Regions from separate parts of the Thioalkalivibrio sp. ALE30 genome, predicted to be linked through region 1. Evidence: riboswitches for the same ligand, from Rfam matches in the RefSeq annotation. Region 1 holds a riboswitch; each other region holds the start of a gene.
What was found. Region 1 has a riboswitch for cobalamin ahead of bluB (5,6-dimethylbenzimidazole synthase). Riboswitches for the same ligand answer to the same signal wherever they lie in the genome.
Positions count from the first base shown of each region.

Region 2: linked by a shared signal. The riboswitch ahead of D107_RS0100185 (TonB-dependent receptor domain-containing protein) and the one ahead of bluB (5,6-dimethylbenzimidazole synthase) in region 1 are both predicted to bind cobalamin.
Region 3: linked by a shared signal. The riboswitch ahead of D107_RS0100285 (porin) and the one ahead of bluB (5,6-dimethylbenzimidazole synthase) in region 1 are both predicted to bind cobalamin.

Region 1 is NZ_KB898168.1:320,893-330,540, reverse strand. Features, by position in the region: gene D107_RS0101470 (cobyric acid synthase) at 1-733, opposite strand, end outside; gene cobD (threonine-phosphate decarboxylase CobD) at 730-1,731, opposite strand; gene cbiB (adenosylcobinamide-phosphate synthase CbiB) at 1,748-2,650, opposite strand; gene bluB (5,6-dimethylbenzimidazole synthase) at 2,647-3,399, opposite strand; cobalamin riboswitch at 3,494-3,702, opposite strand; gene D107_RS0101450 (cobalamin-binding protein) at 3,849-4,751, shown strand; gene D107_RS0101445 (iron ABC transporter permease) at 4,758-5,729, shown strand; gene D107_RS0101440 (ABC transporter ATP-binding protein) at 5,729-6,595, shown strand; gene D107_RS0101435 (hypothetical protein) at 6,601-6,966, shown strand; gene D107_RS0101430 (pirin family protein) at 7,052-7,900, shown strand; gene glpK (glycerol kinase GlpK) at 8,070-9,590, opposite strand; gene D107_RS0101420 (VOC family protein) at 9,613-9,648, opposite strand, start outside.
Region 2 is NZ_KB898168.1:32,599-42,246, forward strand. Features, by position in the region: gene D107_RS0100175 (cyclopropane-fatty-acyl-phospholipid synthase family protein) at 1-993, shown strand, start outside; gene D107_RS0100180 (hypothetical protein) at 1,125-3,023, shown strand; cobalamin riboswitch at 3,111-3,358, shown strand; gene D107_RS0100185 (TonB-dependent receptor domain-containing protein) at 3,500-5,314, shown strand; gene D107_RS0100190 (cob(I)yrinic acid a,c-diamide adenosyltransferase) at 5,318-5,872, shown strand; gene D107_RS0100195 (cobaltochelatase subunit CobN) at 5,984-9,648, shown strand, end outside.
Region 3 is NZ_KB898168.1:53,454-63,101, forward strand. Features, by position in the region: gene D107_RS0100260 (cobalt-precorrin-6A reductase) at 1-569, opposite strand, end outside; gene D107_RS0100265 (bifunctional cobalt-precorrin-7 (C(5))-methyltransferase/cobalt-precorrin-6B (C(15))-methyltransferase) at 574-1,809, shown strand; gene D107_RS0100270 (cobalamin biosynthesis protein) at 1,788-2,249, shown strand; gene cobM (precorrin-4 C(11)-methyltransferase) at 2,246-3,010, shown strand; gene D107_RS0100280 (cytochrome c) at 3,205-3,762, opposite strand; gene D107_RS0100285 (porin) at 3,783-4,913, opposite strand; cobalamin riboswitch at 5,024-5,246, opposite strand; gene D107_RS0100290 (cytochrome-c peroxidase) at 5,439-6,443, shown strand; gene D107_RS0100295 (DUF4399 domain-containing protein) at 6,519-6,962, opposite strand; gene gltX (glutamate--tRNA ligase) at 7,101-8,507, shown strand; tRNA gene D107_RS0100305 (tRNA-Ala) at 8,550-8,625, shown strand; gene D107_RS13425 (hypothetical protein) at 8,650-8,874, shown strand; tRNA gene D107_RS0100310 (tRNA-Glu) at 8,895-8,970, shown strand; gene D107_RS0100315 (OprO/OprP family phosphate-selective porin) at 9,078-9,648, opposite strand, start outside.

The DNA of each region.
Region 1 (9,648 bases):
GCACCGCCTCCCGCGGAAGGGCGTCCTCGGCATCGAGATACAACCCGTGCAGGTACGGAATCACGCCGAGCACCGGCTTGCCGGCCTCCTGTTCCAGCCAGTCCAGCCCCGGCTGCAGCAGGCTGATATCGCCGCGAAAGCGGTTAATGACGAAGCCCTGAACCCGCGCACGCTCGGTCTCGCTCAGAAGCGCCAGCGTGCCCACCAGATGCGCGAACACCCCGCCCCGGTCGATATCCGCGACCAGGATCACCGGACAGTCCACGGCCTCGGCGAAGCCCATGTTGGCGATATCGCCCGCGCGCAGGTTGATCTCCGCCGGCGAGCCCGCGCCTTCCACCAGCACGTGGTCGTACTGATCCGTCAGGCGCCCGTGCGACGCCAGCACTGCCTCGCGGGCCACGGGCTTGTAGTCGTGATAGGCCCGCGCATCCAGTTCCGCCGCGGGCCGCCCGTGGATGATCACCTGCGCGCCCTGGTCCGAGCTGGGCTTGAGCAGTACCGGATTCATGTCCGTATGCGGTTCCAGGCCGCAGGCGGCGGCCTGCAGGGCCTGGGCCCGGCCAATCTCGCCGCCATCGGCGGTCACGGCGCTGTTCAGCGCCATGTTCTGCGGCTTGAACGGCACCACCGACAGTCCACGGCGGTGCAGCACCCGCGCGAGCCCCGCGACCAGCACGCTCTTGCCGGCATCCGAGGTCGTCCCCTGCACCATCAGCGTCGTGCCCGTCATGCCCGCTGCAGCCCCGCTTCCAGACGCTGCCACTCGGCCGCGTCACCCGGCAGGCCAAACCGAAGACTCCCGGGCGCATCGAATCGACGCACCAGGATGCCCCGCCGGCCCAGATGGTCCTGCCAACCCGCGGGATCATCCACCCGGCACCACTGGAACAGCGCGGTGCCGCCGGTGGGCGCCAGCCCGTGCGCACGCAGCCGTTCCGCCAGGCGCTGGCCACGCGCCTGCAGCTGGCTCCGGGTCTCGGCCTGCCAGGCGCGGTCGGTCAGCGCCCGGGTAGCAACCCAGCGCGAAGGTCCGGCGAGGCCCCATGGACCCAGTCGGGCGGCCAGCTGCGCGCGCATCGCGTCGTCGGCGATCACGAACCCGACCCGTGCGCCCGCCAGTCCGAAGAACTTGCCGAGAGAACGCAGCACCACCAGGCCTTCGCGCGGTGCGTCCTGCGCGAGACTGGCCCCCGGCGTCACATCCATGAAGGCCTCGTCCACGACCAGCCAGCCACCACGCGCGGCCAGTTCCGCATGCCACGCCAGCAGTTCCGCACGTTCGAAGCACTGACCCGTCGGGTTATTCGGGTTGACCAGCACCAGCACGTCCAGATCGGGCAGCGCGGCGGCGATCGCCTCGCCACTCAGCGGGCGTACCGTGTGCCCGGCCTCGCGCCAGGCCCGGGCGTGCTCGTTGTAGCTGGGTTCGAGGATGCCGACGCGCGCCGTACCCGAGCGCAGCGCCGGCAACAACTGGATCGCCGCCTGCGAGCCCGCGACGGGCAAAGGCGCCGCGGTGCCGTAATAGTCAGCGGCCGCGGCCTCGAGCCCGTCCTCCGGTTCCGGCAGCCGCGCCCAGACCCACTGCGGGACCTCGCCCACGGGATAGCCATGCGGGTTGATGCCGGTGGAAAGATCCAGCCACTCGGTTGCCGGAATGCCGTAGCGCGCAGCCGCTTGGCGCACACCACCCCCATGCACCTGCACGAGCGCCTGGGGTTCGGGCATGGGAGCCGTTTTCGGATCAGAACAGGACAACGACAATCACCCCCACCACGATGAATGCCATCCAGATCGCCAGCGCCCGGTCCACCAGCGCCACCGCCTGGCGAATGCCCGCGGCATCGGCCAGGCGGCCCATGCCCAGGCGCGGGCGCCACTCGCGCTGGCCGCCATAGGGCGCCGGGCCGCCCAGCACCACGCCCAGCGCACCGGCCCCAGCGGCCATCACCGGCCCGGCATTCGGGCTCTTCCATCCGGCGGCCTGTTCACGCCAGCACTGCAATGCGTCCCGCCCGCGCCCCGCCAGGGCATAGGCCAGGGCCGTCAGACGCGCCGGGATCAGGTTCATGGCGTCATCCAGCCGCGCGGCCGCCCAGCCGAACGTGGCATACCGCTCGTTACGGTACCCCCACATCGCATCCAGGGTGTTGACCAGCCGGTAGGCCACCACGCCCGGTGCCCCGGCGACCAGGAACCAGAAGATCGTGGCAAACAGCGCATCGTTGCCGTTCTCCAGGACCGACTCGATGGTCGCCCCGCTCACCCCGCGCACGTCCAGGGCCTCCGTGTCCCGACTGACCAGCATCCCCACGCCCGTGCGGGCACCGTGCAAATCATCCGTCTCCAGGGCCCGCGCGACCACCTCGGCGTGTTCGTCCAGGCTGCGCCAGCCAATCGCCAGGGTCAGGATCGCCAGCGACAGCAACCAGCCCCAGGCCAGCGACGCCCCCAGAGCGGCCAGCGCCACCCATGGCAGGACCAACGCCGCGAGCAGCAACGCCCCGCGCAGGCGACTGGGCGCATGCCAGCGGGACTCGGCCCAGGCCGCCAGCCGACCAAACCCGGCCAGCGGATGGAATCGCCGCGGATCGCCGAACAAGCGATCCAGGATCAGGGCGCCCATCAGGATCAGGAAGGCGCTCATGCGCTGTCGGATCCGGTCCGATCGTCCGCCCCGTTTCCGGCGCCTGCCGCATCCGGGTCGGCTGCCAGCTCGCCGGGCACGCCCCAGCGATCCTGAAAGACCAGTTCTTCCAGGGGCCGCCGACGATCCCAGCCCGCGGTCTCCAGCATTGGCCGGTCGTAGAAACGCTCCACATGACCGAGGCACAGCACCGCGATCGGATAGCCGCCCTCCGGCATGTCCAGCTGCCGCGCCAGCCAGTCCGGATCGAACAGCGAGACCCAGCCCATGCCCAGCCCCTCCGCGCGGGCCGCCAGCCACAGGTTCTGAATCGCGCAGGCCGCCGAGCACAGGTCCATCTCCGGTAGCGTACGGCGCCCCAGCACATAGCGTTCGCGGCCGTCGGTCAGGGCCACCACCAGCAACTCCCCCGCCTCGCGGATCCCTTCCAGCTTCAGGCGGTGCACCTCCGCCGCGCGCTCCCCGCAGGCCTCGGCGGTGCGGGCCTGCTCGTCCGCGGCGTGGGCATGCAGGGCCTCGCGCAGGGCCGGGTCGGTTACCCGCAGGAAGCGCCAGGGCTGCATGTACCCGACGCTGGGCGCGCGGTGGGCGGCCTCCAGCAGCCGGCGCAGCGTAGCGCCATCCACCGGATCCGGGCGGAAATGGCGCATGTCGCGGCGTTCCCCGATCACGCGATAAACCGCCTCGCGCTCGGCCGAGGCGAACGCGTTCGGATGCTCTGCTGTCGATTTGGGGTCTGGGTTCGTCATGCGTTTCCGTCGGGGCGACGGCACGGCGAACCCACGAAGGAACGGGCACCGCAGATGGTGCCCGTGCCCTCGATCGTTGCCCGCCGCACGATCGCAGGATGCGTCATCACCAGGCCGGTCTCCGGGCTTGTGAGCGTCGGCGGCTGCCGATGCCACAGACGCCTTCCCGTGACCCGTGGGGGCACAGTGGCCAAGCCTGCGGTGTGGTTCGCCGCTCACTTACCGTTGCGGGGGCAGCGCCGGATTTGCACCGGCTTCCCGTTTCACCTGCGCATTGCAGGCACCTGATTCAAGCCGCGGTATGATACGCGTTCGGCGCGCCCCCGACCAATTTGGGCACCAAACCATCTTGCCCATGCTGCTATGATGAAACGCTTTTGCGGCTTGCGCGCACTACCGCAGACGTCCTCCATTCGACCTCGCAACAGCGCCACAACCACCGGATTTTTATGAATTTCAAGACCCTCGGACGCTCCTCCGCCCTGCTCGTCGCGACGTTGCTTTGCACCGCGCCGGCACTGGCCGACCCGGTCTCGGTGACCGACGATGACGGTCACGAGATCCGGCTGGAACAACCCGCCGAGCGTATCGTCAGCCTCGCCCCGCATATCACGGAGGTCCTGTTCGCCGTCGGGGCCGGCGACAAGCTGGTGGGCGCGACCCAGCACAGCGACTTCCCGCCGGAGGCGGAGATGCTTCCCCGGGTGGGCGGCTACAGCCGCATCGATATGGAGCGCGTCGTGCAGCTCGATCCGGACCTGGTCGTTGCCTGGCGCAGCGGAAACTCGCAATCCCAGATCGAACACCTGCGCGAGCTCGGCTTCCACGTCTACGTGTCGGAGCCCCGCAGCTTCGACGGTGTGTCCGCCAGCATGCGCCGCATGGCACAGCTCGCCGGCACCGAGACGCAGGGCGACGAGGCGGTGCGAAGCTTCGAGGAGGCGATCGACACCCTGCGCCAGGACTACGCCGAGCGCGACCCGGTACGCCTGTTCTATCAGGTGTGGGAACAGCCCCTGATGACGGTGAACGACGACCACCTGATCAGCGAGGCGATCCGCCTGTGCGGCGGGGTAAACGTATTCGGCCACCTGGATCGCCTGGTCCCGCGCATGGATCGCGAGGCGGTCATCGAGGCCGATCCGGAGGTCATCATTGGCGGCGGCATGGGCGAGGATCGCCCCGACTGGGTCATCGCCTGGACGCAATGGGAGGACATGACCGCGGTCCAGCGCGACAACCTGTTCTTCATCCCGCCGTCCCTTCTGCAGCGCCATACCCCGCGCATCGCCGAGGGCACCCGCCTGATGTGCGAGGAGCTCGAGCGGGCGCGCCTGCGCCGGGCGGACTGACCCCTCGTGACCCGCGCCTTCCTCCTTGCCGCCGCGGTCCTGCTGCCGGCGTCGCTGCTGGCGGTGCTGATCGCGCTGGCCTTCGGCAGTGTCGCGATCGCGCCCGGCGACCTGCTGGCGGTGATGCTCGGCGAGGGCAGCCGCCTGCACGACACGCTGGTGCTGGAGCTGCGCCTGCCGCGCGCCCTGGCGGCCTTTGCCGCAGGCGGGTTGCTGGGTCTGGCCGGCGCGCTGATGCAGGTGCTGCTGCGCAACCCGCTGGCCGATCCCTACGTGCTGGGCCTCTCCGGCGGCGCCTCCGTCGGCGCCCTGCTGGCGATGCTCGCCGGCCTGTCGATGTTTTCCGTCTCCCTGGCCGCGTTCGCCGGTGCCCTGCTGTCCACGGTGATCGTGTTCGGCCTGGCACACGGTACCGGCAGCTGGACCCCCACGCGCCTGCTTCTGACGGGCGTGGTGGTCGCGGCGGGCTGGGGCGCCATGATCAGTTTCCTGCTCGCAGTCAGCCCGACGGCCGAGCTACCGGGCATGCTGTACTGGCTGATGGGCGATGTGTCCCACGCGCGCAACCCCTATCCCGCCTGGATCCTGCTGGTGCTGGTCGTGTTCCTCGCCCTGCCGCTGGGCCGCACGCTGAACGTGCTCGCGCGCGGCCCGATGCAGGCCGCCGCACTCGGGGTGGCGGTGCGCCCGGTGGAATGGAGCATCTATGTCGCCGCCGCGCTGATCACCGCGACCGCGGTCATGCAGGTCGGCGCGGTCGGCTTTGTCGGGCTGATCGTGCCGCACATGCTGCGCCTGGTCTTCGGCAACGACCAGCGCGTGATCCTGCCGGCCTCCGCGCTGGGCGGCGGCATCCTGCTGACGCTGGCCGACACCCTCGCCCGCACCATGATCGCCCCGGAGCAGTTGCCGGTCGGCGTAATCACCGCGATGCTGGGGGTCCCCGTGTTCCTGTTCCTGCTGTACCGGAGCCGCTGATGGCACCCCGTCCACCCATCGCCCCCGCCCACAGCCGGCCGCATGAAGCCCCGGGCCTGGGCGCGCGCAGCGTCCACCAGAAGCCGGGCCCGGATACGCTGCTTGCCACCCACGACCTGGTGATCGACATCCCGGGGCGCGCACCCGGCGCCCCGCTGGAACTGACCGTCGACCCCGGCCAGTGCTGGGGCATCCTCGGCCCCAACGGCGCGGGCAAGAGCACGCTGCTGCAAACGCTCGCCGGCCTGCGGACCAAACGCGCCGGCACCATCGAGGTCCGGGGCCAGGCCATCAACCACCTGCCCCGCGCGGAACTGGCGCGGCGCATCGGCCTGGTCTTCCAGACCCACCACGACGGCTTCCCCGCGACGGTGCTGGAGACCGCGCTGATCGGTCGGCACCCCTACCTGCGCCCCTGGGACATCGAGACCTCCGAGGATTACGCCCGCGCCCGGGCCGCCCTGGCGGAGATGGACCTCTCCGGCCTGGAGCACCGCATGGTGGACACGCTCTCCGGGGGCGAGCGGCAGCGCCTGGCCATCGCCACCGTGCTGACCCAGGACCCCAGCCTGCTCCTGCTGGACGAGCCCACCAGTCAGCTGGACCTGCATCACCAGGTCGCCGTGCTGAACCGCGTGCAGGGCATCGTTGCCCAGGCGCACCGGGCCGCCGTACTGGTCCTGCACGACGTTAACCTGGCCGCGCGCTACTGCGACCATCTGCTCCTGCTGTTCCCCGACGGTCAGGCATGCTGGGGCCCGACCGCCACCATGCTGGTCCCCAGTGCCCTGGAACGCCTCTACAACCAGCGTCTGAGCGTGGGCGAGGTCGACGGCCTGCCCGTGTTCCTGCCGCGCAACGAGTGACCGCCATGGAATTCTTCCGCAATCTGCCCGCGACCCTGAATGCCGAAACCTTGCAGCGGCGGCTGAACGTCCCCGCCCTGCCCGCTCACAGTGATGCCATCGACACCCTGATCCTGGACGACGGTCCCGATGCCGGCGTGGTCTACTGCCTGTGGGGCGAATTCCGGGTACACCGCGAGGTCATCAACGGTGGCGTGCGCCTGTCCCTGCCCGACTGCCCCAACGGCCTGGCCTGGACGCTGACCACCGGCCACCCGCCCGACCCGCAGGCCGTCGTCCTGCACCTGACGATCAACCGTCAGGAACACGATCCCGATTTCATCGAGAGCCTGGAGGCGTTTGCCGATTCCTGGGATCTGTCCACCGTCTGACAGAAGGCCCCATGACGGGAAACGATGCAATTTTCTTTTCGTTTCATGGTCGGTATGGTGCAGACCTGTTGCGAAGGAGAACGCCATGAACCCGACACCGCCGGACAGCGTGAAGACCTCCCATCCCACCCAGGACGGGGCCGGGGTGAAGATTCGGCGCATCCATGATTTTGGTGGCGGGCTGGACCCCTTCCTGATGCTGGACGAGCTCAAGGCGAGCGCGCGCGAGGACTACATCGGCGGCTTTCCCGCCCACCCGCATCGCGGCTTCGAGACCCTGACCTACCTGGTCCATGGCGGCCTGACGCACGAGGACTCCATGGGCAATCAGGGCCGCGTGGAGGCCGGCGAGGCCCAGTGGATGAGCGCCGGCCGCGGCGTGATCCACTCCGAGATGCCCCTGCTCGACAGCGAAGGCCTGCACGGCTTCCAGCTGTGGGTAAACCTGCCCGCCCGGCGCAAGATGGACCCGCCGCGTTATCGCGACGTGCACGCCGACGCAATGCGCCACCTGCCGGAAGACGACGACCCGCTGCGCTTCAAGGCCATTGCCGGATCCTGGCAGACCAGTGCCGGGGATACCGAGGGCCCGCTGGCGCAGATTGGCGAAGGCGCCGCGATGGCCGACCTGACGCTGCCCGCCGGCTATCGCCTGTCGCTCGCCGTGCAGCTCGAGGACCGCGTGCTGGCCTACGTGTTCGACGGCGAGCTCATCGGCCTGCAGACCGGCCAGATGGGTGTGTGGAGCGGCCAGACCCAGATCCACTTGATCGCCCAGCAGGATGCCCGCGTGCTGCTGTTCAAGGGGCGGCCGCTGGGCGAACCGATCGCGCATTACGGCCCCTTCGTGATGAACACCTCCGACGAGATCGAACAGGCCATCAGCGACTACCAGTCCGGCCAGCTCGCCGCCGAACCGGCCAGCATGGACTGAGCCCCGGGCCCAATCCGGGCCTGGCAGGGGCTTCGCGGACAAGCCCGCTCCCACAGTGATCTGGGCCGCGCCGCCTGTCGAAGCCATCGCTCTACCTGCAACCCCCTGTGGGAGCCGCCTTGGCGGCGAAGCCCCCGCCCGCGTCGGCGAGGCCCCAGACCATCACCCGCTACGGCGTCGAGTCGCTGTCGTCCTCGCGCGCCCAGCCCATCGTGCGCTTCACGGCCTTCTTCCAGCCGCGGTAGTACTGTTCCCGCGTGGCCGCGTCCATCTGCGGCTCGAACACCCGGTCCAGCCCACCCTTCTGCGCCAACTCGTCACGGGTCCAGAAGCCGACCGCCAGTCCCGCGAGCCAGGCGGCCCCCAAGGCGGTGGACTCGGTCACCGCCGGGCGCTCGACCTGCACCCCGAGCATGTCGGCCTGAAACTGCATCATCACGTTGTTGGCCACGGCCCCGCCGTCGACCCGCAGGGCCTTCAGCCCGATCCCGGCGTCCCGCGCCATGGCATCGATCACATCGCGTGTCTGATAGGCCAGCGCATCCAGCGTGGCGCGGGTGATGTGCTCCTTGCGCGTTCCACGGGTCAGGCCGAAGATGGCGCCGCGCGCGTACATGTCCCAGTACGGCGCACCCAGCCCGGCGAAGGCGGGCACCACGTAGACCCCGTCGGCGTCCGCCACCTTGCCCGCGTAGTACTCGGAATCCTCGGCCGCGTCGATCAGGTGAAGCTCGTCGCGCAGCCACTGGATCGCGGCCCCGGCAATAAAGATCGAGCCCTCCAGCGCGTATTCCACCCGGCCGTCCAGCGACCACGCGAGGGTGGTGAGCAAGCCGGATCGGGACTCCACCGGCGTGCCACCCGTGTTCATCAGCAGAAAACAGCCGGTCCCGTAGGTGTTCTTGGCCATGCCGGGCTCGAAACAGCCCTGACCGAACAGGGCCGCATGCTGGTCCCCCGCCACGCCGGCGATCGGGACCTCCGCGCCACCGAACATCTCGGCGCCGGTGACGCCCAGCACGCCACTGGAGTCCACCACCTCGGGCAGCATCGCGGGAGGGACCCCGAATCGCTCCAGCAGATCGGAATCCCATTCCAGGGTGTGAATGTTGAACAGCTGGGTGCGCGCGGCGTTCGTCACATCGGTCACGTGACGTTCCCCGCGGGTGAGGTTCCAGATCAGCCAGCTGTCCACGGTGCCAAAGGCGAGTTCGCCCCGTTCCGCGCGCTCGCGCGCCCCGTCCACGTGATCCAGGAGCCAGCGCAGCTTGCTGGCCGAGAAATAGGCATCCACGACCAGACCGGTACGCTCGCGCAGCAGGCCCTCGAGGCCCTGCGCCTTCAGTTCGTCGCAGAACGCGGCGGTACGCCGGTCCTGCCACACGATCGCCTTGGCGATCGGCTCCCCCGTGGCGCGGTCCCATACCACCGTGGTCTCGCGCTGATTGGTGATGCCGATCGCCGCCAGTCGGGAGGGCTTGATGCCGCGCGTCTCCAGTACTTCGCGCGCCACGCCGATCTGGGTACCCCAGATCTCCATCGGGTCGTGTTCCACCCAGCCGGGCTGCGGATAGATCTGGGCGAAATCCTTCTGCGCCACGCCGACGATCGCGCCCGCGCGATCGAACAGGATGGCCCGGCAACTGGTGGTGCCCTGGTCCAGGGCGAGGATGTAGCGCGCGTCGCTCATGAGGGGACTCTCTCTGGCCGATTCAGGCACCGTCCTCGATCAGCTCGATGGCGTTGCC
Region 2 (9,648 bases), 290 kb from region 1:
GCGCCGATGTTCCAGCAGCGTGTCAATCCGGCGGTGCGTATGCTCCGGGCGCTGATCGAGCAGGGCAACAAGGTGGCGCGCTGCTATCAGAACATCGCCCATCATTATGATGTCGACGAGTGGCTTTATCGCCAGTTCCTGGACGAGGGCATGTTCTACAGTTGTGCCTACTTCGAGCGGCCCGATATGACGCTGGAGGAAGCGCAGCAGGCCAAGTGCGCGATGCTGCGCAGGAAGCTGCGCCTGGAACCCGGCATGCGGGTCCTTGATATCGGTTGCGGCTGGGGCGGCCTGGCCTTCCATCTGGCCGAGCACGCGGACGTGCAGGTCGACGGCGTGACACTGTCCCGGGAGCAGCTGCGGGTGGCCCGGGAGGAGGCCGGGCGACGCGGGCTGGAGGACCGGGTGCGGTTTCTCTACCAGGACTACCGCGAGCACGAGGACCAGTACGACCGGATTGTCAGCGTCGGCATGTTCGAGCATGTCGGCACACCCAACTACGGTACGTTCTTCCAGCGGGTACACGACCTCCTGACGCCCGACGGCATCGCCGTGCTGCATACCATCGGGCGGCAGGAGCCGCCGGGCACCTCCAACCCGTGGCTCAGCAAGTACATCTTTCCGGGCGGGTACACCCCGGCGCTGTCCGAGGTGATGAGTGCGCTGGAACCCACCCCGCTGTACACCACGGACATCGAGTTCTGGCGGCTGCACTATGCCGAGACACTGGCTGAGTGGTACCGCCGCTTCCAGAAGGTCCGGGCCGAGGCCGTGACGCGCTTTGACGAGCGCTTCTGCCGCATGTGGGAGTTCTATCTGGCCAGTTGCGAGGGGACCTTCCGCTGGTGGGGACAGGTGGTCTTCCACGTGCAGATGGCCAAGCAGCAGGACGCGGTGCCGCTGACGCGCGACTACCTCTATCGCGACGATGCCTCCGAGGTGGTCTCGATCCCGCCCGGCGAGGCCCAGGCACGGCGCAGCAACGCGGCCTGAGGGGTGGCCGAATGCGCCGGGAACGGCGCGAAAACGGGGCCCGGAGCGCGCGAACCGAACGTACTTTCCCTACACTAATGGGGACGTTGCGGCCATGCCGGCGGTGACCATCCATTCCGGAGCAGGGGCGCGTGTTCGGTCGCTTTCGTAAACGCAGGGAGGCACCGGGTCAGGAAGACCCGCAGGCCGTCGGGCCGTCGCAGGAGAACGTCCTGATCGAGGCGGCCGGCCGCAGCCGCATCACCGAGGTGGCGGCCACCGCGCGGCGCGTCCCCTGGTCGCTCAATTTCCTCCAGCTGCTGTGGGCGGCGGGACCGGTCACGTTCCTGGCCATGCAGGGCGGGTATTTTCTCGGTTTCGGGCATGCCGCCCCGGCACAGAACTTCATCTTCTTCGCCGTCTACACCCTGCTGTTCGGGGTGATCGGCCTGGTGGCGCGCTTTGTCGCCGATGCCACCCGCGGCAAACGCCAGGAACAGTCGCGCGACCAGCTGCGCAACACGATCGACCTGCTGCCGGACCTGCTGTTCGTGACCCGTGATCTGGCCATGAGCGAGCTCGCACCGGACATGCGCCGGCGCAAGGCGGCCGAGGTGCTGCTCCACGAGGTGGATATCTCGCCCGAGGGGGTGGCCGTCGCGGTACGCGAGATGACCGGCGATACCAGCCTGGCGGCTGCCGCGGAGCAGATCGAGATCTATCGCCGCCTGGGCCTGCGCTCGCGTGTGGGCGATCTGGTGGGCGCGACCGAGGATTCGCGGCTCGCGGCTCTGGAGAAGCTGCACCACGAGGCCCCGGAGGTCGCCGACCTGCTGCGCGATCGGCTGCGCGGCGTGGCGCCGACCCAGGAGGATGGCGTGCGCCGGGTGGACCAGTTCCTGGACCGCCTGTTTTCCGCCGCCGATGCCGACGACCTGGCCCGGTGCACCCTCGACGATGTGCAGGCGATCTTCGTGCTCGCGTTCGAGCTCGTGAACGGGCGCCAGATCAAGCGCCTGAGCTTCGAATGGTCCGGTGGCTGGCAGCTCGGGGCCGCCCTGGACCGACTGGAATCCCAGGGCAACCGCTTTCGCGTGGCGCAGGCCGGGGTGGTCAGCCGCCTGCGCTCGCTCGGTATTCTGCTGTCCCAGAGCGATGCCTCGGGGCTGGATCCGCAGGCTCTGCGCGAGCCCGTAACCGACCTGGGGCGCCAGGTCCTGGAGGCCCTGCGCACCCTGGAGGATCGGGAACCGGGGGAACATTCGCCGGACGGGCAGCTCCTGGGACTGGCACTGCGGCGGGTCGAGGACCTGCGCGAGGCGCGCGACCAGCTGATGCAGGCGCAGAGCCGTTACGCCAATGCGGTGGAGCGCTGGGAGGCCCTGCGCCGCGCCCAGGTGGAGAAGCGGGGCGAGAAGCGCTGGTTCAAGCGCAGTGTGCGCGGTATCCGGGTCAGCGAGGAGCTGATCGAGCTGACCGATGACCAGAAGCTGAAGCTGGCCAACGACTTCTGCAACTTCCTTAAGGAGTTGAAGATCCAGCGTGAGGGCGACCTGTTCTACTTCGGAGGGGCAGCGCTGGACGCCGAGACGGCCAAGCGCATCGGCATCCAGCTGGCCCTGATCCTGGAGCCGCTGGTGGACCTCACCAACCCGAGCATCCAGCGTGCGATCTACGCCAACCCGGCCGCGTATCTCGGGGGGCTGTATGTGGGCATGAGCGCGGATGCCAAGGCGGGTCTGGGCTCGGCCATGGTGCGCAAGGTCCGCCAGGATCTCGGGCGCATGGCCGAATGGCTGGCGATGCGCCTCACGCGTATCTATCACCTGCCTTTGAGCGATTCGATGCGCGATTTCCTGGTCGAGCAGTACGGCGCCAACCGCGAGCGCCTGGACATGCTGGCAACGCATGCCGGCGACGAGTCGCATCCCGTGGCACTGCGCGCCGAGCGGTCGCCCGAGTTTGACGCCATGCTGCAGGACAAGACCTGGGGCCTGCTGCTGAAGCGCGGGACCCGCTATCTCCACGCCGAGGAGCGGCGCCGCCGCTGATGATCCGTCGCGACAGGCCTGGTTCGACGGTTCCGGTTGTGCGAGATCGAGTCTCCTCCGGCTGGTAATTTTGCGCCCAATTGTGTAGTGTTCGCCGCGTTCCCCGGTGCCCGGCCAGGCTCGACCTGGCGGGTTAAACGGGAAGTTCGGTGAGTCCAGACGGGTCCTCGGGAGCCGCGGGCGAAACCGACGCTGCCCCCGCAACGGTGATCGAGCGAGGGACCGCCCGACGGTCCCTGATGGTCGCGGCCAGTGCCACTGAACATAAGGTTCGGGAAGGCGCCGCACCGGAACGCTCGTCAGCCCGGAGACCGGCCAGGGAATGATCGCGCGGCATGCGGCGGGCATGCGAGGCGGATGATCGGGCCCGGCCGTTAGCCGGTTGAGGCCGATCCCCCTCGTGTCTGTCTCCCCCTGTTCGCGCGATCCCGACGAATCAACGGCGTGCGGGCGGCTCGCCGGGAGACACGGACGACATGAAACGCACAGCACTTTCCACGGCCATCCTGCTGGCCACCAGTCCCGCTCTGGCGGATACGCCGGATACCAACGACGCGCAGACCCTGGAAACCGTCCAGGTCACCGCCTCTCGCATCGCGCAGACCGTCGACGAGACGCTTGCTTCGGTCACCATCATCGACCGCGAAGAGATCGAGCGCCTGCAGCCCCAGCAGTTCACCGATCTGCTGGAGGGCCGCGCCGGGATCGAAACCTCCCAGAACAGCGCCTTCGGCAAGACAACTTCCGTCTACACCCGCGGGACAAGCTCCGACCACACCCTGCTTCTGATCGACGGCGTGCGCATGGGGTCGGCCACCAGTGGTGGCGCAAGCTGGCAGTTCCTGCCACCGGAGGAGATCGAGCGGGTGGAGATCGTGCGCGGTCCGCGAACCAGCATCTACGGTTCCGATGCGATTGGTGGCGTGGTGCAGACTTTCACTCGCGAAGGCCGCAAAGGGCCTCCGAAAGTCAACGCGTTTGTCGGCGGTGGCAGTTTCAATACCCGCGAGGCCGGGGTTGGTGTCGCGGGTGGTACCGAGAGCACGAACTACAGTTTCTCGCTCAGCCACTTCGCGACCGACGGCATCAATGTGCAGGACGATGTCGGTGACGACGACCGGGATGGCTACGACAACACCTCGTTGGCAACCAAGGTCTCGCACCGTCTGGATAATGGCGTCGAGTTCTTCGGGAATATTCTTTATTCGGAGGGCACGACCGAATTCGACAGTGGCTCGATCTTCTCGCCGGATGAATCCGACTTCGTCCATGCCGCGCTTCGCGCCGGCGTGAGAATTCCCGTCACTCAGCGTTGGGACACCGAGCTCTCTGCAGGCCACAGTCGCGACGAATCGGACAACTTTCTTGAGGGGGAATTCTTTTCCCAGTTCGATACCCGTCGCGATATGGTCGATTGGCGCAACGACATTGTGGTTGCGGACAATATCCTCGTCATCACCGGTATCGACGCCTACGAGGATCGTGTGGCGAGCGATACCGTTTACGACGAGGATTCGCGCTACAACCTAGGAGCGTATTCCGTTGTTCAGGTCGACATGGGTCGCCACGACCTGGAAGGCAGCCTGCGCTACGACGACAACGAACAGTTTGGTGACAAGGTCACGGGACAAGTGGCCTGGGGCTTTCAGATGACCGACCCGCTGCGTCTGCGGGCGTCCTACGGCACTGCGTTCAAGGCGCCGACTTTCAACGACCTGTACTTCCCCGGGTTTGGTAATACCGACCTCGAGCCGGAGGATTCGCGGAGCCTCGAAATCGGGGCGCGCTACACACGCGAGGCCTACTATGCCGATGCTGCCGTCTTCCGCACGGAACTGGATCAGATGATCAGTTTTGATCCCGTTGCATTTCGGGCTGAGAACATCGATGAAGCACGTATTCAGGGAATCGAGCTGGAAGCGGGTTACGAAAGCCCGCGCTGGGCTTCTCGCGCTTCCCTTACGCTGATGGACGCCGAAGATCGTGAGACTGGCAAGGAACTTCGCCGGCGCTCGCCCGTGACGGCCCGGTTCGATCTCGATCGGAATCTCAACCGTTTTTCGGTTGGGGGCTCAGTGATTGCCAAGAGCCGGTCGTTCGACGATCAGGATAACGATGTTCGACTGTCCGGATACGGCCTGATGAACCTGCGCGCGAGCTATCAGGTTGCGCCGGAATGGCAGCTTCAGGCGACGGTCAATAACGTGTTCGACAAGGACTACGAGACCGCCCTTGGCTACAGCCAGCCGGGCCGGGCCGCGTTCTTGAAGCTGCGCTACCAGCAGAGGTGATTCATGGGTAATCGACTGTCAAAGATTGCGACCCGTACGGGTGACGAAGGCCGGACCGGCCTCGGTGATGGCTCGCGGGTAGACAAGGACAGCCACCGCGTCGAGGCCTTTGGCGACGTGGACGAGCTGAACAGTGTCGTGGGCCGGGTGCTGGTCCACGACCTGCCCGAAGAGGTCCGTCGTTCGCTGGCTCTGGTGCAGCACGAGTTGTTTGATCTCGGAGCGGAACTGGCAGTACCAGGGCATCAGGCCCTCCCGGAGGCTTCCGTGGAGCGTCTGGATGTGGAGCTGGAGTCCTTCAACGCCGATCTGCCCGCCCTGAAGGAGTTCATCCTTCCGGGCGGGGGTCCCGCTACGGCCGACTGTCACATTGCGCGTACCGTCTGCCGGCGTGCGGAACGGCGTCTGGTGGCGCTCAATCACCACGAGGCATTGCGTCCGGCGTCGCTGGCCTATATCAACCGGTTGTCGGATCTCCTGTTCGTGCTCTGCCGTGTGCTGGCTCGTCACGAAAACGGTTCGGAGGTCCTCTGGCAGCCGGCCAACCAGCGCGGCTGACGGGTCGTCTTGGGGGCGCCGCGCTGGCGGCGTCCCATTCCCATTGCAACGGTCGAGGCGTGTCGAGTACACGCCTCGCACCCTATTGCACCTGTTTATCGGGAAGTTTCCATGCGTTTTCGTTGCACGATCCTGAGCGTTTTCGCGCTTTTCCTTTTCGGAATGGTCCCGGCCCATGCGGGTCCGCTCGTGGTGGGTGTGGTCTCCGATCGCTCGGCGGCGGAGGTGGCCGCAGGCGCGCATCGTTTCCTGGAGGCCTATCCGCAGGCGGAGGTGATCCTGCGGACACCGGAGCAGCTCGCGGACAAGTCGGACGAGGCGGTATCGGCGCTGTGGCGGGAGGCCGACGCCATACTCGTCGCGGCTGTTTTCGGGGACCAGGCCGCGCGCCTCGACCGTCTGTTGCGGGAGACCCCGCCGCCCGAGGGGGCCCCGATTCTGGCCATTAACAGCGTGCGTCACCTGACGGCCCTGTCCCGGATCGGCGGCGAGGCCGTACTCGTGGGTCTCGATGACGAGAAGCGCACCGAACTGGCGGCCAACCCCGACCCGGGCGAAGACCCGCGCGTGCACCTGGCCCAACAGCGGGAGCGTTTCCCCGAACAGGCGGACTGGCTGACCGGGCGCGCGTTCTATCAGGGGCGTACGCCGGAGAACATGGAAGGCCTGATGCGCTGGCTGGCCGCGCGCGGCGGGCACGAGATCGAGGTGCCGGAGCCGGACCCGCGCGAGACCATCCGCTATTACCGGCATGGGAACTCCACTCCCGACCCGGACGATCTCGAGCTGGACGACGGGCCCGCCGTGGCGTTGCTGGACCTGGATACCGGTGACCGACCGGGAGACCGCGCGCTTCTGGACGCAGCCTGCGAAGCCCTGGAGGCGCGAGACATCCAGTGCTTTGCGGTGCTGGCGCGCTGGGGCGGGGCCAGCCGCGAGGCGGTCGAGACGCTGGCCGAGGCGGCCGGCCCGGCGGATCTGGCGGGTATCGTCAGCCTGCAGGACTTCGTGGTCGGTGGGGGCGGTAATCGCGAGGCGGTGGCCGAGGCCTTCGGCGAGCTGGATGTCCCGGTGATCAAGGGGATCCGCCTGGCGGATGTGAGCGCAACCCAGTGGCGGCTCTCGCACGAGGGTATCCCCTGGGACAAGGTCCACTATCACGTGGCCATGCCGGAGTTGCAGGGCATGAGCCAGCCGATGGTGCTCGCGACCGCGGGCGCGCCGAAACAGGACGAACGCACCGGCGTGCGCCTGACCCTGACCGAGCCGGTCGACGAGCGGGTCGAGGCCCTGGCCGATCGGGTGGCGAGCTGGCAGCGGCTGCGCCGCCTGGATAACGTGGAAAAGCGGGTGGCGGTGGTTTACTACAACCATCCGCCGGGTCGCCAGAACATCGGTGCGGACAAGCTGGATGTTCCCGAGTCGCTGCTGGAGATCCTGCAGCGCCTCGAGGCTGCCGGGTACGACCTGGGCTACGCGGTGCCGGAGGACGCCGAGACCCTGCTGGAGATGATCCAGGATCGGGCCGTGAACCTGCCGGAACAGGCGGACGCGCTGGACGCGATCGCCGGCCGGGTCGCCTCGCTGGATCGCGACCAGTATCAGGCGTATTTCGATAGCCTGCCGGAGCCCGTCCGGGCCGAACTGGTCGACGGCCCGATCGGCTATCTGCAGGCACGCCTGGAGGCCGCCAGGGCCGCCGACAAGGTCGAGATCGCGCAAGCTGGGCTGGAAAGCGGTGTCGGTGATCTGCGCCACATGCTCGAGAGTTATCCGCACGCGGCGCAGGAGCGTGCACTGGACCTGCTGGCCCAGTACGAGGAGGCCTGGGAGGCCACGCTGGCGGGGGAGGACGCGCACGCGACCACCGAGCAGTTGCGCAAGGCGCTGGTGCGCACGGGCATCCCCGGCCTGACCGGCTGGGGCGAGCCGCCGGGCGAGGCGATGACCCGCGATGGCGAGATGCTGTTCCCGGGGATCGAATTCGGCAATGTATTCATCGGGCCGCAGCCGCCGCGCGGCTGGGAGGTCAGCGAGCGCCTGCTGCACGCGAATACCACGTTCCCGCCGACCCACCAGTATGTCGGCTTCTACCACTGGATCCGCGATCACTTCGAGGCCGATGCGCTGGTCTATGTGGGCCGTCACTCGACCCGCGAATTCCTGCCGCGCCGGCGCGCGGGGCTGGCACCGGATGATTACCCCGAGCTCCTTGGCGGGGCCCTGCCGATCATCTATCCCTACATTGTCGATGGCGTGGGTGAGGGCATCCAGGCCAAGCGCCGCGCCATGGGCGTGATGATCAGCCACCTGACCCCGCCGCTGGCGGCCACCGAGCTCTACGACAGCCTGCTGGAACTGCGCCAGCTGGTGGAGACCTACGAGGCCGCCGCGCAGCCGGATGCCGCGACGCGCTCGCGGGCCGTCCAGACCCTGCGCGAACGTATCGAGGACCTTGGCCTGACCGAGACCATCGAGCGTGAACTGGCGCGGGGTCACCATCACGATCACGGGCATCACCATGATGATCACGGTGATCATCACGAGGGGCATCACGACGAGGACCACGCGGGACATGGCGAAGGCCACGGAGACGAACACGGCGACGAACATCGCGACGCGGACCATCACCGGGAACACGGGGATGAAGAGCACGAACACGCCCATGAGCATGACCACGCGGACGAGGGCCATGGTGAACATGCAACGACCGTGCTGGCGGAGATGGACGAGGAGTTGCTGGTCCACGAGATCGGGCATTACCTGACCGACATGCAGGAAGACCAGATGCCGCTGGGGCTGCATGTGTTCGGACGCGACTGGAGCGACGAGGCTGTGGACACGATGCTCGAGTCGATGGCGGGTGACGACGCGGTCGGCGACGACTGGGACGCCAAGCTGCGTGGGTCCCCGGCGAGCGAGCGCGCGCATCTGCTGGCGGCGCTGGAAGGCCGTTTCGTGCCGCCAGGGCAGGGCAACGACCCGATCCGTACGCCGGAGGTATTGCCGACCGGGCGCAACTTCCACGCGCTGGCGGCGGACCTGGTCCCCACGCGTATCGCCTGGGGTATCGGTCAGGAGCTGGCCGCGGATGCCCGCGAGCACGGTGATCCCGAGGCGGATGGCAGCGAGGCGATCATCCTCTGGGCGTCGGATACTGTGCGTGACGAGGGCGTGATGATCGCCTTTGGCATGGACATGCTGGGCATTCGTCCGGCCTGGAACAGTCGCGGGATCGTCCAGGGGCTGGAGCGCATGGACCTTGATGAAGCCGGGCGCGATCGACGTCGCGATGCCCTGTTTACCACCTCCGGTCTGTTCCGCGACCTCTACGAGGACCAGCTGGTGTGGCTGGATCGTGCCGCGCGCCTCGCGCTGGACGGATCGTCCGAGACCATTCTTGCCGAGTACCCCGAGCTGGAAGAGGCACTGGAAGCGGCGTTGGCCCCGCTGGGGCAAGACCTGCGCGATCCGGGCACCGAGCCCCTGGCGCGCAACGATGTGGCCGCCCAATGGGTGGAGGACACCCAGGCCCTGCGCGCCGCAGGCCTCAATGGCCTCGAGGCGGGTCAGCAGGCCGCGCTGCGGGTGTTCGGTACCGCCCCCGGGGCCTATGGGGCCGGGGTCAATCGTCTCGCGGACCGTTCCGGGGCCTGGGAGGACCGAGCCGAACTGGGCGCGGCCTATCTGCGCCGGATGGGCCACGCCTACGGGGCGGACGAATCCGGTGGCTCCGCGCACGAGGCCTTCGAGGCCCGGCTGGGCCAGGTCGGGCG
Region 3 (9,648 bases), 270 kb from region 1:
CCGCGGGCCCGCAGCCAGGTGACCCGGGGCAGCGCCGGCGGCGGTTCCGGCGGGTCGATGGAGCGGATCACGTAGTCCAGCTCGGGCGCGGCCGCGAAGGCCTCCAGGTGCTGGCGCCCGGTGGTGATGAGCACGCGCCGGCCGAGGCCGGGGAGCGCGCGGGCGGCGGCCTCCAGGTCGGGCACGCGCAGCCAGTGATCCCCGGGGGTCGCCTGCCACGGCGGCCGGGTCAGCCGGGCCAGGGGTACGCCGGCGCGGCGCGTGGCGGCGACGGCATTGGCCGAGATCTGCCGCGCGAACGGGTGGGTGGCGTCGACCACGGCGTCGATCGCGTGGTCGCGCAGCAAGGCGGCGAGGCCCTCGGCGCCGCCGAACCCGCCGGTGCGCCGCGGCAGTCGCGAGGGTGCCGGCCTGCGCGTGCGTCCGGCCAGCGACACGGTGGCGTGCAGCCGCGGGTGGCCGTCCAGCAGCGGTTCCAGGGCTGCGGCCTCGGTGGTGCCGCCCAGCAGCAGGATCTGCCGCGGGCGCGCAGCCCGGGGGCCGGTTTCGGAGGATGAACGGGAGCTCATGAGGATGACCAGTCTAGCCACCAATGACGAACGAGCGCCATGGCTGAACATCGTCGGCGTGGGCGCGGAGGGGCTCGCCGGGCTGACCCCGGATGCCCGCATGGCGCTGGACACGGCGGCGACGGTGATCGGCGGCGCACGGCATCTGGAGATGCTGCCGGAGCGGCCGGGGCAGGAGCGCCTGGTGTGGCCGTCGCCGCTGGAGACCGCGCTGGACTGGATCGAGGCGCGCGCCGGACAGCCGCTGTGCGTGCTCGCCAGCGGTGACCCCTTCTGGTTCGGGGTGGGGGCGACCCTGATGCGGCGCTTTCCGGTCGCGCAGACCGCCGTCTGGCCGGCGCCCTCGGCGTTCAGCCTGGCCGCCGCGCGCATGGGCTGGCCGCTGCAGCAGACCCGCTGCCTGTCGGTGCACGGCCGGCCGATGGAGGCGCTGCGGCCCTGGCTGCATGACGGCGCGCGACTGCTGATCCTGAGCCGCGACGGGGATACCCCGGCGGAACTGGCGCACTGGCTGACCGGGCTCGGCTTCGGCGATTCCACCCTGACCGTGCTGCAGTCCCTCGGTGCGGACCGCGAGGCGGTCGTCCGCGCGCGCGCCGGGGCCTGGCCGGAGGTCGCGATCGAGGCGCTGAACACCGTGGCGCTGGAATGCCGGGCCGATCCGGCGGCGCAGGTGCTGGCCGCCAGTGCCGGCCGGCCGGAGGCGCAGTTCGAGCAGGACGGTCAGATCACCAAGCGCGAGGTGCGGGCGGTGGCGCTGGCCCTGCTGGCGCCCGGTCGCGGCGAGCGGCTGTGGGACGTGGGCGCCGGCTCCGGTGCCATCGGCATCGAGTGGATGCTGGCGGATCCGGCCAACACCGCCGTGGCCATCGAGCCGCGCGCGGAGCGCCTGGAACGCATCGCGCGCAACGCGAGCGCACTGGGAGTGCCGGCACTGCGCCGCATCCACGGGCGCGCGCCGGAGGCGCTGGATGACCTGTTTGCCCCCGACGCGATCTTCATCGGTGGTGGGCTGACGACGCCCGGGCTGGTGGAACACTGCGTGGAGCGTCTGTGCCCGGGGGGGCGCCTGGTCGCCAGCAGCGTGACGGTGGAGGGCGATGCGGTGTTGGCGGCGGCTCGCGAGCGCCATGGTGGCGAGCTGACACGCATCAATGTGAGTCGCTCGGAACCGCTGGGCGCGATGTCCGGCTGGAAACCGCTGCGGCCGGTGACCCTGTGGGCCCTGCGCCGGATCTGAACCAGGAGGGGGGCTTGGTCGTGCCGGGCGTCGGCTTCGCCTCCGCCTGTACGGCCCGGGAGCTGGAGGGTCTGATGCGCGAGGTACTGGCCGAGGCTCGCGCCGTGCTGGGAGTGGAGCGTGCCGGAGTGCTCGGGGCCCGGCAGCTGGCGGCACCGGTGCATAAGAGTGACAGTCGCATGCTGGCGACGGTCGCGCGGGAGCTGGAACTGGAACTCGTATTCCCGTCCATGGCCGCCCTTGCGGACTGCCAGGGGGGAGTGCTGACGGAGTCGCCACGGGTGCGTGCAACGGCCGGGGTCGGTTCCGTGGCCGAGGCAGCGGCGCTGGCAGCGGCCGGCGAGGGCGCGCGTCTGCTGTTGCCGCGGCGTCTGTCACCGCAGGCCAGCTGCGCGGTGGCCTGGGTCGACCGCCAACATCTTTTCGAGGAGTCATCATGACGGTTCATTTTGTCGGTGCAGGCCCGGGTGCCGCGGATCTGCTGACCCTGCGCGGCCGGGATCGTATTGCGGCCTGTCCGGTGTGCCTGTACGCGGGTTCACTGGTGCCGGAGGCCGTGCTGGAACATGCCCCGGAGGGGGCGCGCGTGGTCAACACCGCGCCGCTGACGCTGGACGCGATCATGGAGGAGATCGAACGCGCCCACGCGGCGGGCCAGGACGTGGCGCGCCTGCACTCCGGCGACCTGTCGGTCTACAGCGCGCTGGGCGAGCAGATCCGTCGGCTGGAGGCGGCCGGGATCGAGTACAGCATCACGCCCGGCGTGCCGGCATTCTCCGCCGCCGCCGCGACCCTGGGGCGGGAACTGACGGTGCCGGAGGTGGCGCAGTCGGTGGTGCTGACGCGCACGCCGGGACGGGCGTCCTCCATGCCGGAGCGCGAACGGCTGGCGAGCTTTGCCGCCACCGGGGCGACCCTGGCGATCCATCTTTCGCTGCACAATATCGAGACCGTGGTCGAGGACCTGCGGCCGCACTACGGCTGCGACTGCCCGGTGGCCATCGTCTTCCGTGCCAGCTGGCCGGACGAGACCGTGGTGCGCGGTTCGCTGGGGAATATCGCGGAACGGGCGCAGGCCCTGACCACGCGGCGCTCGGCGCTGATCCTGGTGGGCCCGGCGCTGGACCCGGGCGATTTCCGCGACAGTGCGCTGTACGACCCGGCGCATGTGCGCCGTTACCGCGGCATGGACGGGGACTAAGCGGCGGCGGCCCCGATCTTCCGCAGGCAGGGGTGACTCCGGTGGGTGTTGTGGGGCACTGGGCTTTTCGCCTGCAAGCAGGTTCCCACATCGCCAGGAACCTGTAGGAGTCTGCTTGCAGGCGAAGGCGGTTTCTTCTCGATCAGGACCACGGAAAGGGCCGCCGTGAGGCGGCCCCTTGGTTCCCGCCCGGTTTAGCGGCGGCGGTAGTGGTCGTGGCAGGCCAAGCAATGGTGGCGCACGCCGTTCAGGGCCTCGGTGGCGCGAAGCTGGAAGTCTTCGTTCTCCAGGTCCTCGGCCGCCTCGACCTTGCGCTGCAGTCGTTCGGCGGCCTCGCGGTAGGCTGCCTTGTACTCGGAGAACTCCGGGTCCTCCCAGGCCGCGGGCAGGGCGCCGGGTTCGCCGCCCCGCGCCGGGGTCTCGCGAGCGAACCAGGTTTCGATGTCGGCGGCTCGGCGCGCCAGTTCCTCGGCGAGGTCGGGCAGGCGCTCGGCGAACGGTGCGTCGTAGCGCAGGATCTGCTCGATGCTGCGGTAGGTGGCTGAGGTGCCCTGCATGCTTTGCTGGCGGAAGCGCTGGAAGGCCTCGGTGGCGTCCACTGTGGCCGGGTTGTCCATCGTCTCGCTGTAGTCTTTGCCCCAGGGGCCGGGCATGGGGAGCGTCACCTCGTCGCCATGGGCGCCGGTGGCGGCAAGCAGGAACAGGACAAGGCCGGCGATCCGGAGGGCCGGTGTAAAGGGGGGTCGAGTCATGTCGGATCTCCTTTCCAGTGTCAGAAGCGGAATTGGTGCTGCAAGTGCAGCTCCCAGTCCGAAGTGCCGGCGTCGCGGTCCAGCCACATCAATTGGGTTTTTTGTCGCTGGCCGCGGTGGTACCAGTTGAGGCCGGCGCCCCGCTCGCGCTGCCAGCGCTCGTCGGTGCCGAGGTCGTTGCCGGCGTCGTGGCGCAGCACAGCGTGGCGCGCGGCAACCTCGAGCCCCTCCCAGGGCAGTGCCTGAGCCAGCTCGAGTTCGGCGCCCAAGTCGTGGTAGGAGGGGCCGTGATCGGGCGATACGTCGCGGCGGAAGGCGGCGAATGAAATGGCGGTGCGGGCAAACTTGACGACGCTGTCGGCCGTTGCGGTGACCCAGTCGGCGCGTTGCTGATTTACCTGGTTCTCCCGCCCGCGAGTCCAGTCGCGCAGGTGATTGCGGTTCGCCGCCTGCAGGCCGACGCCGTGGGCCACTGTATGCTCGACCGGCTTGCCGACGGTCGTGTTGTCGCGTGGAAGGGTGCCTACCGGTGCCCAGGCCCCCCGAGCGCTGAACAGGTGGCCGGAGGTGGACGGTCGGTCATCCCGCTGGTCAAGGCGGCCGCGACCATCAAACACGCCGATGGCCCAGGCCCGGTCGTCGCTGTCGCCCCCCAGTAGGGTGACGCCGGTATCGCGTCCAGCCGGGACCTCGAACTGATTCCCCGCGATGCTCAATTCGGTGAACAGCCGGTTGGGGCCACCGATGTCCCGCGGCAGGCCGAAGGGTACGGTGAACTGGCCGGCGCGCAGGTCGAGGGACTCGGTCAGTGCGTATTGGAGCCAGACATCGCGCATCGAGAGCTCGCCGCTGCTGAAGTCGGGCTGCAGGCGAAAACTAAGATCGGGGTGGAAGAGGGTGCCCGTCGTATCCAGCCAGGCGCGGCGAAAGTCGAATTCGGTGGTGGTTCCCTCGTCGCCCCGCTCGATGGCGTAGCGGCCCTGGATGAGCGGGTCCAGGGTGATGGCGAAGCCGTCGGCTTCGCTGCCGAACTCGAACTGTGCCTGGAGGGGGGAAGCCCCGCCACTGGCGATCAACAGGCCGAGAAGGGTCGGGGCCGGAGCCAGGAGTGGCGGCCGGCCGGGTCGTCGGGTCGGTTTGTTCAAGGTCATTCTCCCTGGGACGCACACCCCGTGCGCCGTGGATGGAACGACGCTGGGTGGGCCAGGGGAGGTCGGGGACTATAGACACAGCAAGCCCGACCCGACCGCTTGCCCGCCGCAGCGTCAGGTTTCCTCCTGGCCGGTCTCCGGACTCGTGAAGCGGGCGGGGGTGCCCGGGCGGATCGCCTTCCCACACCGAATTGCGGCGCAGTGGTTGTTGATCCGTTGTCTTCACCTACCGTTGCGGGGGCAGTGCCGGCATTGCGAACGGCAGTTCGCGCACCGGCTTCCCGATTATCCCCGGCGATGGAACGCCAGGGCACCTGGAGGCGGGGCGAAGGGTACTGGGGTGCAAACAGGCTGGCAAGAAGAGCGTTTGATGAGCGACCAACCGCAGTGATTGATCTGGATCAACGGGAGCGCTGATTTCGCTGGTCGATCGAATACCGGGTCGATAGGGTGGGATTCAGGTGATTTGGACCGAGTCTATATCGGTCTTCGCCGACACCGATCCAATCTCAGGGAGACTTTGCCATGATCCGAGGTTCTTATCTTCGCCGCGCCATCTTTTCGGCCTGCACCGCCCTGGCGCTGGGCGTGGCCGCGCCCGCCGTGGCGGATACTGATTACTCGCAGTATCGCGACGTGTTCGAGCCGCTGCCGGCGCTGCCGCCGATCCCGGCGGACAACTCGATGACCAAGGAGAAGATCGAGCTGGGCAAGATGCTGTTCTTCGAGCCGCGCATCTCCAGCTCCGGCGTGATCTCCTGCGCGACCTGCCACAACCCGGCGCTGGGCTGGGCGGACCGCATCCCGCGCGCGGTGGGCCACGATGGCCAGGTCGGCGAGCGCAATACCCCGACCGTTCTGAATTCCGGCTTCTTCACCGCGCAGTTCTGGGATGGCCGAGAGGACGACCTGGAGGGGCAGGCCCTGGGCCCGATCCAGGACGCGATCGAGATGGCGATGCCGCTGGAGGATGCGATCGCCCGCCTGGAGGAGTTCAATGAGTACCAGGAGAAATTCGAGGCCGCCTATCCCGACTATGACGGCGACAACGTGATCAATACCGACCACGTGGCCAAGGCGCTGGCGACGTTCCAGCGTACGCTGAACACCCCGAACTCGCCGCTGGATCGCTGGCTGGCCGGGGATGAGGGCGCGATGAGCGAGCAGCAGATGCGCGGGATGAAGCTGTTCGCCGACAACGGCTGCGTGGCCTGTCACCGTGGGCCGGCGCTGACCGACAGCAACTTCCACCGCATCCAGGTGCCGGGTTCGGAGGACGAGGGCCGCTACCTGGTCACGGGTGAGGAGAGCGACCGGTTTGCGTTCAAGACCCCGACCCTGCGCAACGTAGCCCTGACCTATCCCTACATGAACAACGGGGAGACCGCCACGCTGGAAGAGGCGATCCGCATCATGGGCGAGGAAATGCTGGGGCAGGACTTCAGTGATGACGAGGTCGCGGATATCGAGGCCTTCATGCACGCGCTGACCGGCGAAATGCCGCAGTTCGAGATTCCTGCGCTGCCGTAACCGGCCGCATCGGAATCGAATGTCTCAGCCCCCCTCCGGAAACGGAGGGGGGCTTTTTGATGGTGTGGTACAGATCTATTCCACGGTAATCGTGATCTTCTCGGAGACAACGGGCGGGTCGAAGCTGATGTGACGGTAGTCCATGAACAGCAGTTGCAGGGTGTATTCGCCGGGTTCCAGTTCCAGCTCGCCCTCGGTCTGCCCGCCGCCGAAATGGCGCTTGTGGTCGGAGAAGGGCAGCGAGGCGTCCAGGTCCACCTCGTCGAGCGGCTTGTTCACCAGCAGGTGGTGGTGGCCGGTGTTGTCCATCTCCACACCGGCCGGGGCAACACCCATGCCGCGCAGGCCCATCTGGACCCGCACCGGGCTTTCGAGCGTTTCGCCATCCTGCGGGCTGATGAAATAGACCTTCGCGCCATCCGGCGGCGCGATGCGGTCGCTGCCCATGGCACTTCCGGCCAGCGCGAGGCCTCCCGTCAGCACGAGCAGCGTGGAGAGCCGAGTAAGAGCGGTATTCATGGGTACTCCTTGGGCCTGGGTTCGGCCGGTCTGTGTACTCATTTCGAGTATAGTCGGCGGTCCGCGCGGCAGTGCAGTGGCGTTCTGCTACCCTATGCGCCTTCGTTTTCCACCTCCCGATCGAGACGAGTAGCCCGCATGAGTTTTCGCACCCGTTTTGCCCCCAGTCCGACCGGCTATCTGCATATTGGCGGTGCCCGCACCGCGCTGTTCTCCTGGCTGTACGCCCGCCACCACGGTGGCGAGTTCGTACTGCGGATCGAGGACACCGATCTGGAGCGCAGCACCGCGGAGTCGGTGAACGCGATCCTCGAGGGCATGAACTGGCTGGGGCTGACCTACGATCACGGGCCGTTCTACCAGACGGAACGCTTCGATCGGTACAAGGAAGTGATCGACCAGTTGATGGCCGCTGGCCACGCCTATCGCTGCTACTGCACGAAGGAAGAGCTGGATGCGATGCGCGAGGAGCAGAAGGCGCGCAAGGAAAAGCCGCGCTACGACGGTCGCTGCCGTGCGCGCACCGAGCCGCGCGAGGGCGTGGAGCCGGTCATCCGCTTTCGCACGCCGGACGAGGGCGTGACCGTCGTCGATGACATGGTGCGCGGCAAGGTCGCGTTCCAGAACAGCGAGCTCGACGACCTGATCATCGCCCGCTCCGACGGCTCGCCGACCTACAACCTGACGGTGGTGGTCGACGACATGGACATGGGGATCACCCATGTGGTCCGTGGCGATGACCACCTGAACAATACCCCGCGCCAGATCAACATCCTGAAAGCGCTGGGCGTGGAACCGCCGCGCTACGGCCACCTGCCGATGATCATGGGCCCGGACGGTGCCAAGCTGTCCAAGCGCCACGGGGCGGTCTCGGTGATGCAGTACCGTGACGAGGGCTATCTGCCGGAGGCGCTGCTGAACTACCTGGTGCGCCTGGGCTGGGCCCACGGCGACCAGGAGATCTTCTCGGTGGACGAACTGGTGCGTCTGTTCGATATCGAGGACGTCAACCAGTCCGCCTCGGCGATCAACCCCGACAAGCTCCTGTGGCTGAACCAACACTACATCAAGACGCTGGACCCGGATCATGTGGCGCTGGAGTTCGGCTGGCACCTGGGCCAGCTGGGCATCGATCCGGCCAATGGTCCGGCGATGCGCGATGTGGTGATCGCCCAGCGGGAACGCGCGCGCACGTTGCGCGAGATGGCCGAGAACAGCGTGTACTTCTATCGCGAGTTCGAGGACTACGACGAGAAGGCCGCACGCAAGCAGCTGACCGCCGAGGCAAAGCCCGTGCTGCAGACCCTGCACGACGGGTTTAGTGCCCTGGGCGCCTGGGAGAAGGAGCCGCTGCACGAGGTGGTGGTGCATACCGGCGAGCGCCTGGAGCTGAAGCTCGGCAAGGTCGCGCAGCCGCTGCGCGTGGCCCTCACCGGGGGTACGGTCTCCCCGCCCATCGATGATACGCTGGTGCTCATCGGGCGCGAGCGCGCCCTGGCCCGCATCGACCGCGCGCTGGCGAAAATTTCCGCCGAAGCGGGTTGACACATTTCGGGGTGCTGGCTACAGTACGCGCTCGCCTGACACGGGGCCATAGCTCAGCTGGGAGAGCGCCTGCATGGCATGCAGGAGGTCGGCGGTTCGATCCCGCCTGGCTCCACCACTCAGGTGATTTGCGAGTTCATCAATGCATCGTTTCGGGGTCATATCACTCTACGTTGGATTGGTGCTGGCAGTAGTCGGATTGATCGGCGGATTCGGGCTGATGCTCACCGGGGAACAGACCTGGTCCAAGCCCCTCATTGCGCTGGTACCGATCGGGTTTTTGCTGGTATTCAACGGTCTGGTGACGACGCTTCTGCATCGGCCACCGGGTAGCGAAGAAGATCGGCCCAAAGGCCCACCGGAATAGCAACAAGACGTTGCCTCTACGTCCCCATCGTCTAGAGGCCTAGGACACCGCCCTTTCACGGCGGCGACCGGGGTTCGAATCCCCGTGGGGACGCCATATCCCGAGAAGGCCCGAACCGAAAGGTTCGGGCCTTTTCATTTGTGCCTTGGGCATGAAGCCAGTAGAGCGACGAGCACCTCCCTGTGCTCGCCGATCCGTTCGTCCTAGAACTCGAACTGGGCGCGGGCGGCCAGCACATGGTTGCCATTGGATACGCCACCACGACCCTCGTAGTCGAAGTACATGTAGTTCAGCTTGAACACCATGTCCTGGTTCGGGTACCAGTTCAGACCAAGGGTGTAGTGGTCCATCTTGTTGCCGCGCCCCACTTGGGTGTGTTCCAGCGAGTCGGCATGGGCGTAGCGAGCCGCGATCTCCCACGCACCCGTGCCTCCGTTACCAAAGACGGAATTCGGGCGTACGGCGCCAAAATCGCCGCTGAAGGCGCGATAATTGCGTTGTTCCCCGGTCAGGAAGTAGCTCGCCTGGATATAGTAGCCGTCCAGCGTGAGGCTGCTTTTGTCCGTGGCGTCACTTCCATGGGCATCCAGAACTTGTTCACGGTCGAGATCCAGGTCCACTCGCAGATACTCACCCTGCAGAGAAAAGGGCCCTTTGCCCCAAGCGGCTTCGAGAGCATATCGGCTGTATGAGTCCACACCCTCGAGGTCATTGCGGCCAATCAGCCGGACGTCGATGGCTCGAGCGCCTTCACGCGAGCGCAGGCGAACATCT